2 regions of the Streptomyces sp. NPDC048623 genome follow, and region 2 is predicted to be linked to the other one. Evidence: riboswitches for the same ligand, from Rfam matches in the RefSeq annotation. Region 2 holds a riboswitch; the other holds the start of a gene.

Region 1 (4,203 bases), on a different contig from region 2:
GAACGCACCGCCCGGCGCCCGGTAGTACTCGATCTTCGCGCCCCCGGCGGCCTCCTCGATCAGGCGCTTGGCGTCGAGGATCTGCTGCTTCTGGTACGCGAACGGCTTGCGGTCCATGGTCGTGTCGTGGTCCATGGTGTGGTCGCAGAGCTTGTGCCCCTCGGCGACGACCCGCTTCACCAGCTGGGGGTACTCCTTGGCCCGCTGCCCGACGATGCAGAACACGGCCTTGACGTCGTTCTCCCTGAGGACGTCGAGTATCTGGGGCGTCCACCGCGGGTCGGGACCGTCGTCGATGGTGATGTTCACCGCCTTCCCGCCCGCCTCGGCGGCGTGCACGATGCTCTCGGGCACCTTCACCGGCGTCACCTTCGCCGGGCCCTTGCCCTCCTCGGTGGGCGGCACCTGCCGCTCCTGCCCGGCCCCGGCCCCCGCCCCTGACGACGCCTCGGCCTCACTGTCCGTCAGTACGGCGGTCCCCCAGGCCGCCAGACTCAGTGCGACCGCCGACGCGACGGCGGCTATGTGCGCCGTGTACTTGCCCTTCAGCCCCATGTGGTGCCCACTCCCCGATTCTCCTGACGACTCCCGCAGGAGAGGACGGAGAAGACGCCCGGACGGTTTCACGGGTTTCGGGCGGGGTTTCGGGCGGGGTTTCGGGCGGACGCCGCCCGCGGGTGCCGGTGGGTCCGGCACCCGCGGGCGGCGGGTCCCGTCAGTAGGCGCCGAAGACGTTGTCGATGGAGCCGTAGCGGTCGGCGGCGTAGTTGCAGGCCGCGGTGATGTTGGCGACCGGGTCGAAGGGGTCGAAGGAGGTGCCGGCGACGTGGTAGGCGCGGAAGGTGGGGTCGATCACCTGGAGCAGGCCCTTGGAGGGGGTGCCGGCGAGGGCGTTGGAGTCCCAGTTGTTGATGGCCTGCGGGTTGCCGGAGGACTCGCGCATGACGTTGCGGTAGATGCCGTCGAAGGTGCCGGGAATGCCCTCGCGGGCCATGATGTCGAGCGACTCGCGGATCCAGCCCTCGAGGTTGTCGGCGTACGTGTACCCGGCGGACGTCGCGGAAGCGGCGGAGGTGGCGGAACCGGCCGAGGTCGCGACGGCCTGGACCGTCTTCGACCGGACCGTCTTCACCGGGGCGGAGGCGGCGGCACCGGTGGCGGCGCCGCTCTTGCGGGCACCGGCCTTGACGGCACCGGTCTTGGCGGCGACGGCCTTTCCGGAGACGGAGAGCTTCTGGCCCGGGTGGATGAGGCGCGGGTCGGCGCCGACGACGCTCCGGTTGTCCTTGTAGAGCTTCTTCCAGCCGCCCCGGACCCCGTGCTTCTGCGCGATCTTGTAAAGCGAGTCACCGGCGACGACGGAATACGTCAGCGGTGCCGCCTTCACGGCCGCCGGGGCCGACTGCACGGTGATCCGAGCCGTCTGCTTTGCCACTGCGACGGAGGTTTCGGCCTGCGGCGTCGCCGCACCGGCCGTGGTGGCACCGGCCAGGGGCAGCGCGAGCGCGGCGCTGCCGGTGAGGCCGACGAGGGCGATGCCGCGGGCGAGCGGGGTGTTCTTGGGGCGACGGTGCTTGCCGGGTCCACGCATGGCGAGTTCCTCTCCTTCGCCTGCGAGGTGAGCTGTCGGGTTCGGGCAGGAGATGCCCGGCCGCGCGCAGCGCGGCTTCACCCCGAGCCGTGCCCGGAGACCGGGACCGGCGGCAAACCTGGGTCCCCCGCTCCTGCCGGAAGGGTGTGAGTGCGGTCGACCGGGCGGCGGCAGGATTCGGCGTTTCCGTCCGGTTTCGGGGCGACCGTATGCGAAGACAAATATCGAAAACAAGGCAGGAATTCATCACACGGAATCGATCTACCGATAAACACGAAAGGATCATTCCGGACGTTTCCCGCGACCCCTTCAACCCTTTTCCGGCCACCCGTTCCTGACGCTTCGACAGCATTCCGGAAGCCTTGCCGCGGCCGAAATGCCGTGACCCACATCACCCGCTCCAGCTGACCGCCATTCTGGCGATAATTACCCCCTTCAGGAATCACCTCGGCATTCCGGTATTCGGTACTCATAGTCGGACATAGTCCGTTTTGCCCCACGCCCTGAGCACCAGAACCGGCCACACCTCCCCCGCCGGGCAACCCCGTCTCTCCCTCCCCCGTCCTCCCGGGGCAGGAAGGGCCCGGCGTACCGGGGGTGCCGGTGGCCCGTGTCGACGAGAACGATCGTGAGGAAGAGCACTTTGATACGTGTCACACGCGGCGTGACCACCGCCGTGACGCTTCTGGCCCTGGCGGGTGTGTCGCCGGGGCTCGCGTACGGACAGCCGGCACCGGACGGGACGGCGGTCGCCGCGGCGCCGCGACTGCCCGAGGGATGGCGGATCGTCGGGGCCGGTGCGGAACGGCAGTTGGTGTGGACGGCCGGGGAGGCCGTGCCGATGGGCAACGCCCGGGTCGAGTTCCGGGACGGCGGGCGGCTCCTCGGCCATCCGGTGGCCGGGCCGGACGGGCGGACGTTCCGACTCCCGCTGGAAGACGCGCAGTTGGGGGATGCGAGGCTGAGCGTGACGGCGGGCGGACGAAGGCTCGACGCCTCCGCCGACGCCGCCGACCACGCCGGACCCTCCGCCGCCGCCCCGCGTCTGCGGCCCCAGGCCCCGGCGGCACGGCCCGAGGCCCCGCTGCCCGCCAACCCCGTGGACCCGGGCGCGCCCGGCCCGTACCGCACCGTCGCCGGCGAGTACGCGCTGAAGCCCGTACGGCTGCCCGGCTTCCCCGAGCCGGTCGAGATGCGGGCCGCGGTGGTGGCGCCGGCCGGCGCGCCGGGGAAGCGCCCGGTGGCGCTGTTCCTGCACGGGCGGCACGGCACCTGCTACAAGCCCGGCAGCGACCAGGAGTCGGGCGCGTGGCCCTGCCCGGCGGGCATGCGGCCCGTTCCCAGCCATCAGGGGTACGGGGCGGCGCAGCGGCTGCTCGCCTCGCAGGGGTACGTGACGCTGTCCGTGTCCGCGAACGGCGTCAACGGGCAGGACCACCAGGCCGACGACGGCGGCGCGCAGGCCCGTTCCTCGCTGGTGCGGCTGCACCTCGCCCGCTGGGCGGAGTGGGGTGCGCACACCGACAAGGCGCCGGCGGAGGTGCGGAAGGCGGCTGCCGCCGCCGATCTCTCCCGCGTCCTGCTCGTCGGCCACTCGCGGGGCGGCGAGGGAGTGAACCGGGCGGCGCTCGACAGCCTGTCCGCGCCGCCCGCCGACCAGGACGGCTACCGGGGTCCGGTGCGCTGGAAGATCCGCGGCGACGTCCTCATCGGGCCGACGATCTTCGGCCAGAACCCGGTGCCCGACGTGCCGTCGATGACGATCCTGCCCGGCTGCGACGGCGATGTGTCCGACCTCCAGGGGCAGATGTACCTGGACGGCACGCGCGGGGTCGGCCGGGGCACGGCGCTGCACAGCGCGGTGTACGTGGTCGGCGCCAACCACAACTTCTTCAACAGCGAGTGGACGCCTGGCCAGGCGCAGGCGCCGGCCGTGGACGACTTCGGGTCGGGGTGGGGATCGGGGCCGGGCGAGGACGAGCCCGACCCGGTCTGCTCCCCCGGTACCCGTACGCGACTGACCGCCCCGCAGCAGCAGACCGCGGGCGCCGCCTACATCGCGGCGGCGGCACGCCTGTTCGTGGCGGGCGACGACCGGGTGCGGCCGCTGCTCGACGGCAGCGGCAGGCGGGCGCCGTCGGCCGGTCCGGCCCGGGTCCTCACCCATGCCGTCGGTGCGGGCCGCACCCCGGCCTTCGTGCCCGGCTCGCCGGACGCGGGGGCGGCACTCGCCGTGTCGGGCGCGGGCCGGCTGTGCGCGCAGATCGACACCGACGCGGCCCGGTCCTGTCTGTCCCCCGACGAGGGGTCCCCCGACGCGGGCGGCAGGTCCCCGCACTTCGCGTTCTGGGAGACCTCGCCCGAGCCGGGGCGCGACGCCGTGGCCCTGCGGTGGAGCCGTAACGGCACGCCGGTCACGGTGCGTTCTGCGCGGCCGGTGTCCCTCGCGGGCGCCGAGTCCCTGGCCCTGCGGGTGATCGTGCCGCCGAACAGCCGGGGCACCGATCTCGACGTGGCCGTGACCGACGCCGCGGGCCGCCGCGCGAGCCTCGGCCGGGTGCGGGTGGACGGGCTGCCGGGCAGTGGGCGCACCTCCTCGTACTGGGCGCGCG
Region 2 (4,203 bases):
CTGGACGTCAAGACCTCCGGCGGCGTCGAGGTGCCGGCGATCGAGGCGGCCGTCGACGAGGAGCTCGCCCGGTTCGCCGCCGACGGCCCCACGGCCGAGGAGATGGAGCGCGCCCAGGCCCAGTTGGAGCGCGAGTGGCTCGACCGGCTCGGCACCGTCGCCGGCCGCGCCGACGAACTCTGCCGCTTCGCGGTGCTGTTCGGCGACCCGCAGCTGGCGCTGACCGCCGTCGACCGGGTCCTCGACGTCACCGCCGACGAGGTGCGCGAGGTCGCCGCCGCCCGGCTGCGGCCCGACAACCGCGCCGTGCTCGTCTACGAGCCGGTGGGCGGCACGGCCGACGAGACCGACAGCGACGAGGAAGAGGGAGCGGACCAGTGACCGACGCTGCCGCGTCTTTGACGAGCATGGAGTTCCACCCGCAGCCGCAGGCCGGCGAGGCCAAGCCCTGGGCCTTCCCGGCCCCGGAGCGCGGCGCGCTCGACAACGGGCTCACGGTGCTCCGCTGCCACCGCCCCGGCCAGCAGGTGGTGGCCGTCGAGATCTTCCTCGACGCGCCGCTCGACGCCGAGCCCGAGGGCCTGGACGGTGTCGCCACGATCATGGCCCGGGCCCTGTCCGAGGGCACCGACCGGCACACCGCCGAGGAGTTCGCCGCCGAGCTGGAGCGCTGCGGCGCCAGCCTCGACGCGCACGCCGACCACCCCGGCGTACGGGTCTCCCTGGAGGTCCCGGTCTCCCGGCTGCCCAAGGCGCTCGGCCTGCTCGCCGAGGCCCTGATCGCCCCGGCGTTCGCCGAGAGCGAGGTCGAGCGCCTGGTGCGCAACCGCCTCGACGAGATCCCGCACGAGACGGCCAACCCGTCCCGCCGCGCCGCCAAGCAGCTCTCCAAGGAGCTGTTCCCGGCCGGCGCGCGCATGTCCCGGCCGCGCCAGGGCACCGAGGAGACCGTCGCCGCGATCGACGCCGCCGCCGTGCGCGCCTTCTACGACGCGCATGTGCGCCCGGCCGCCGCCACGGCCGTCGTGGTCGGCGACCTCACCGGTGTCGACCTGGACAAGGAGCTCGCCGACACCCTGGGCACCTGGAGCGGCAAGCCCGCCGCGCCGCGCCCGATGCCGCCCGTCACCGCCGACGACACCGGACGGGTCGTCATCGTGGACCGGCCCGGCGCCGTGCAGACGCAGCTGCTCATCGGCCGCGTCGGCGCCGACCGCCACGACAGCGTCTGGGCGGCCCAGGTGCTCGGCACGTACTGCCTCGGCGGCACCCTCACCTCCCGCCTGGACCGCGTCCTGCGCGAGGAGAAGGGCTACACCTACGGCGTACGGGCCTTCGGCCAGGTGCTGCGCTCCGACGGCGAGGGCCACGGCGCGTCGATGCTCGCCATCAGCGGCTCGGTCGACACCCCCAACACCGGTCCGGCACTCGACGACCTGTGGAAGGTGCTGCGCACCCTGGCCGCCGAGGGGCTGACGGACACGGAGCGTGACGTCGCCGTGCAGAACCTGGTGGGCGTGGCCCCGCTCAAGTACGAGACGGCCGCCTCGGTCGCGGCGACGCTCGCCGACCAGGTCGAGCAGCACCTCGCGGACGACTACCAGGCCCATCTGTACGCGCGGCTCGCCGCGACGGGCACGGTGGAGGCGACCGCCGCGGTCGTCAACGCCTTCCCGGTGGACCGGCTCGTGACGGTGCTCGTCGGCGACGCGGCGCAGATCGCGGACCCGGTGCGGGCGCTCGGCATCGGCGAAGTGACCGTCGTCACCGGCTGATTGAGCCGCCGTCACAGGGACCCCGACGGCTGGTTCGTCGGGGTCCTCCTGTTTGTCCGTATTGCAGAGTGCTGTGGGTGAATGCCCTGTGGCATGTCTTACAAAAACCCGTGTCCGTTTGGTTATTGAAAGGTGATCGGCCTAGCGTCGATGCGGCTGTCCGGCCACTGCACGACGCCGCGTCCGCGGCAACGGACAGTCATCGCCGAGTCCCCGCAAGGCGCGAGCCTGGGGAGCCGGGGACCCATACGCAGTCCCTGGGGTGAATCGGACGCCTTCGCTCCGCGCGGAGGGGCCCGTAGGAGACCTTCCTGCTCCGAACCCGTCAGCTAACCCGGTAGGCGAGAGGGAAGGAAAGGACCAGCCACTACATGGCGTTCACCCGTGCCACCGGGAAGCATCGTGGTTCGAGCCGGATGGCGCGCCGCGGCGCGGGCTTCGCCGGCATGGCGACTCTCGCCACCACCGGCGTCATCGGCACCCTGGCCTCCCCGGCGCTCGCCGCCGACACGGAGAGCCCCTCCGTGGAGGACACCGGCCTCACCCAGGTGATCGCCGAGGAGTCCCTCGCCGAGCGGGTCGACGCCCAGGCGTCCGCCCAGGAGAAGGCCGCCGCCGAGGAGGCCGCCCGCGTCCGGGCCGCCGCCGAGGCCAAGCGCAAGGCCGAGGCCCGCGCCAAGGAGATCCGCGAGGCCAAGGAGCGCGCCGCCCGTGAGGCCGAGCGCAAGCGCCTCGCCTCCTTCCAGCTCCCCGTGGCCGGCTCGTACGTGAGCACCGGCTACAAGGCCGGCGGCTCGCTCTGGTCCTCCGGCAGTCACTCCGGCATCGACTTCCACGCCGCCTACGGCACCAAGGTCGTCTCCGTGGGCTCCGGCACCGTCGTCGAGGCCGGCTGGGGCGGCGCCTACGGCAACAACATCGTGATCCGGATGAACGACGGCACGTACACCCAGTACGGCCACCTCTCCGCCATCCGCGTGTACGTCGGCCAGAAGGTCACCCCCGGCGAGCAGATCGGCGTCTCCGGCTCCTCCGGCAACTCCACCGGCCCGCACCTCCACTTCGAGGCGCGCACCACCGCCGAGTACGGCTCCGACATCAACCCGATCAGCTACCTCCGCGCCCGCGGCGTGAGCGTCTGACGGTCCCACTTCAGTAAAAATGCCCCGGCTGGTTTCGAGTCGGGGCATTTTTGCGTCCGTTTCCAACGGGCGCCGTCGGAATTTCCGGCGTCCTGCAATAGAGTCGCAGGACGCGGACGAAATCGGAGGTCTCAGATGCGCATTCCCGCGCAATCGGTATGCACGGCGATCCGGGACGACATCGTCTCCGGGGTGTACGCGCGGGGCGCCCGGCTCACCGAGGAGCAGCTGGCCCGCCGCTACGGGGTCTCCCGCGTCCCGGTCCGCGAGGCGCTGCGCACCCTGGAGTCCGAGGGCTTCGTGGTGAGCCGCCGGCACGCCGGCGCCCATGTCGCCGAGCCCGGTGAGCAGGAGGCCGCCGATCTGCTCGACATGCGCTCCCTGCTGGAACCGATGGGTGCCGCGCGGGCCGCGCAGCGGCGCACCGACGCCCACCTCAAGGTCCTGCGCGGCCTGGTCAGGATCGGTCAGGAGCGCGCCAGGGACGGGCGCGGCGCGGACCTGGCCGCGCTCGGCGGCTGGTTCCACGAGACGCTGGCACAGGCCTCGGGCAGCCCGCCGCTCACCACGCTGCTCACCCAGCTGCGGCACAAGATCGCCTGGATGTACGCGGTCGAGCCGGCCGAGCGGCCCGCCGAGGCGTGGGCCGAGCACGGGGCGATCGTGGACGCGGTGGCCCGCCGGGACGCCGAGCGGGCCCGCGCGCTGACCGCGCTGCACGTGGAGCGGTCGGTCCCGCTGCACCGTCTGAAACGGACGGACCGGCCGCGCGTGAGGGTTTCGCAACATGCCGTAAACAGTGCGGGACCGCGGAATTAACGCGGGCGCCGTATACAAAGAGGTGAGAATTCCCCGGCCCGTTTCGTGCTGCCCTGAATTCGTCCGTGCATTCCCGCGGAAGCGGGAATGGAGTGTAGACGGCACACGAAAGGTGCGGGAAAACGAAAACGCCGCGTCCGCCCGGGAGGAGCCGGGGGACACGGCGTTCCGTGATCCGTCGTCGGGGAGGTGACGGGTCAGACGGTCTCGGGGAGCTCGTCGAGCCCCTCGGCGACCAGCTTCGCCAGGCGGTCGAGCGCGATCTCGGCGCCGTCGGCCTCCGAAGTGAGCACGATCTCCTCGCCGCCCTGGGCACCCAGGCCGAGCACCGCGAGCATGGACGCGGCGTTGACCGGGTTGCCGTCCGCCTTGGCGATCGTCACGGGGACGCCGGAGGCCGTGGCGGCACGGACGAAGATGGAGGCGGGGCGGGCGTGCAGGCCCTCGGCCCAGCCGACGTTGACGCG

The links. A riboswitch is a leader RNA that binds a small molecule or an ion and turns the genes downstream of it on or off. The one in region 2 is predicted to bind cyclic di-AMP.
Positions count from the first base shown of each region.
Region 1: another riboswitch for cyclic di-AMP. It lies ahead of AB0C73_RS14880 (transglycosylase SLT domain-containing protein); the one in region 2 lies ahead of AB0C73_RS13455 (M23 family metallopeptidase).

Region 1 covers NZ_JBEZHV010000008.1:233,658-237,860, forward strand. The annotation lists gene AB0C73_RS14875 (polysaccharide deacetylase family protein) at 1-555, opposite strand, end outside; gene AB0C73_RS14880 (transglycosylase SLT domain-containing protein) at 716-1,591, opposite strand; cyclic di-AMP (ydaO/yuaA leader) riboswitch at 1,596-1,748, opposite strand; gene AB0C73_RS14885 (hypothetical protein) at 2,235-4,203, shown strand, end outside.
Region 2 covers NZ_JBEZHV010000007.1:249,799-254,001, reverse strand. The annotation lists gene AB0C73_RS13465 (pitrilysin family protein) at 1-381, shown strand, start outside; gene AB0C73_RS13460 (pitrilysin family protein) at 408-1,775, shown strand; cyclic di-AMP (ydaO/yuaA leader) riboswitch at 1,969-2,134, shown strand; gene AB0C73_RS13455 (M23 family metallopeptidase) at 2,147-2,917, shown strand; gene AB0C73_RS13450 (GntR family transcriptional regulator) at 3,053-3,736, shown strand; gene AB0C73_RS13445 (HPr family phosphocarrier protein) at 3,934-4,203, opposite strand, start outside.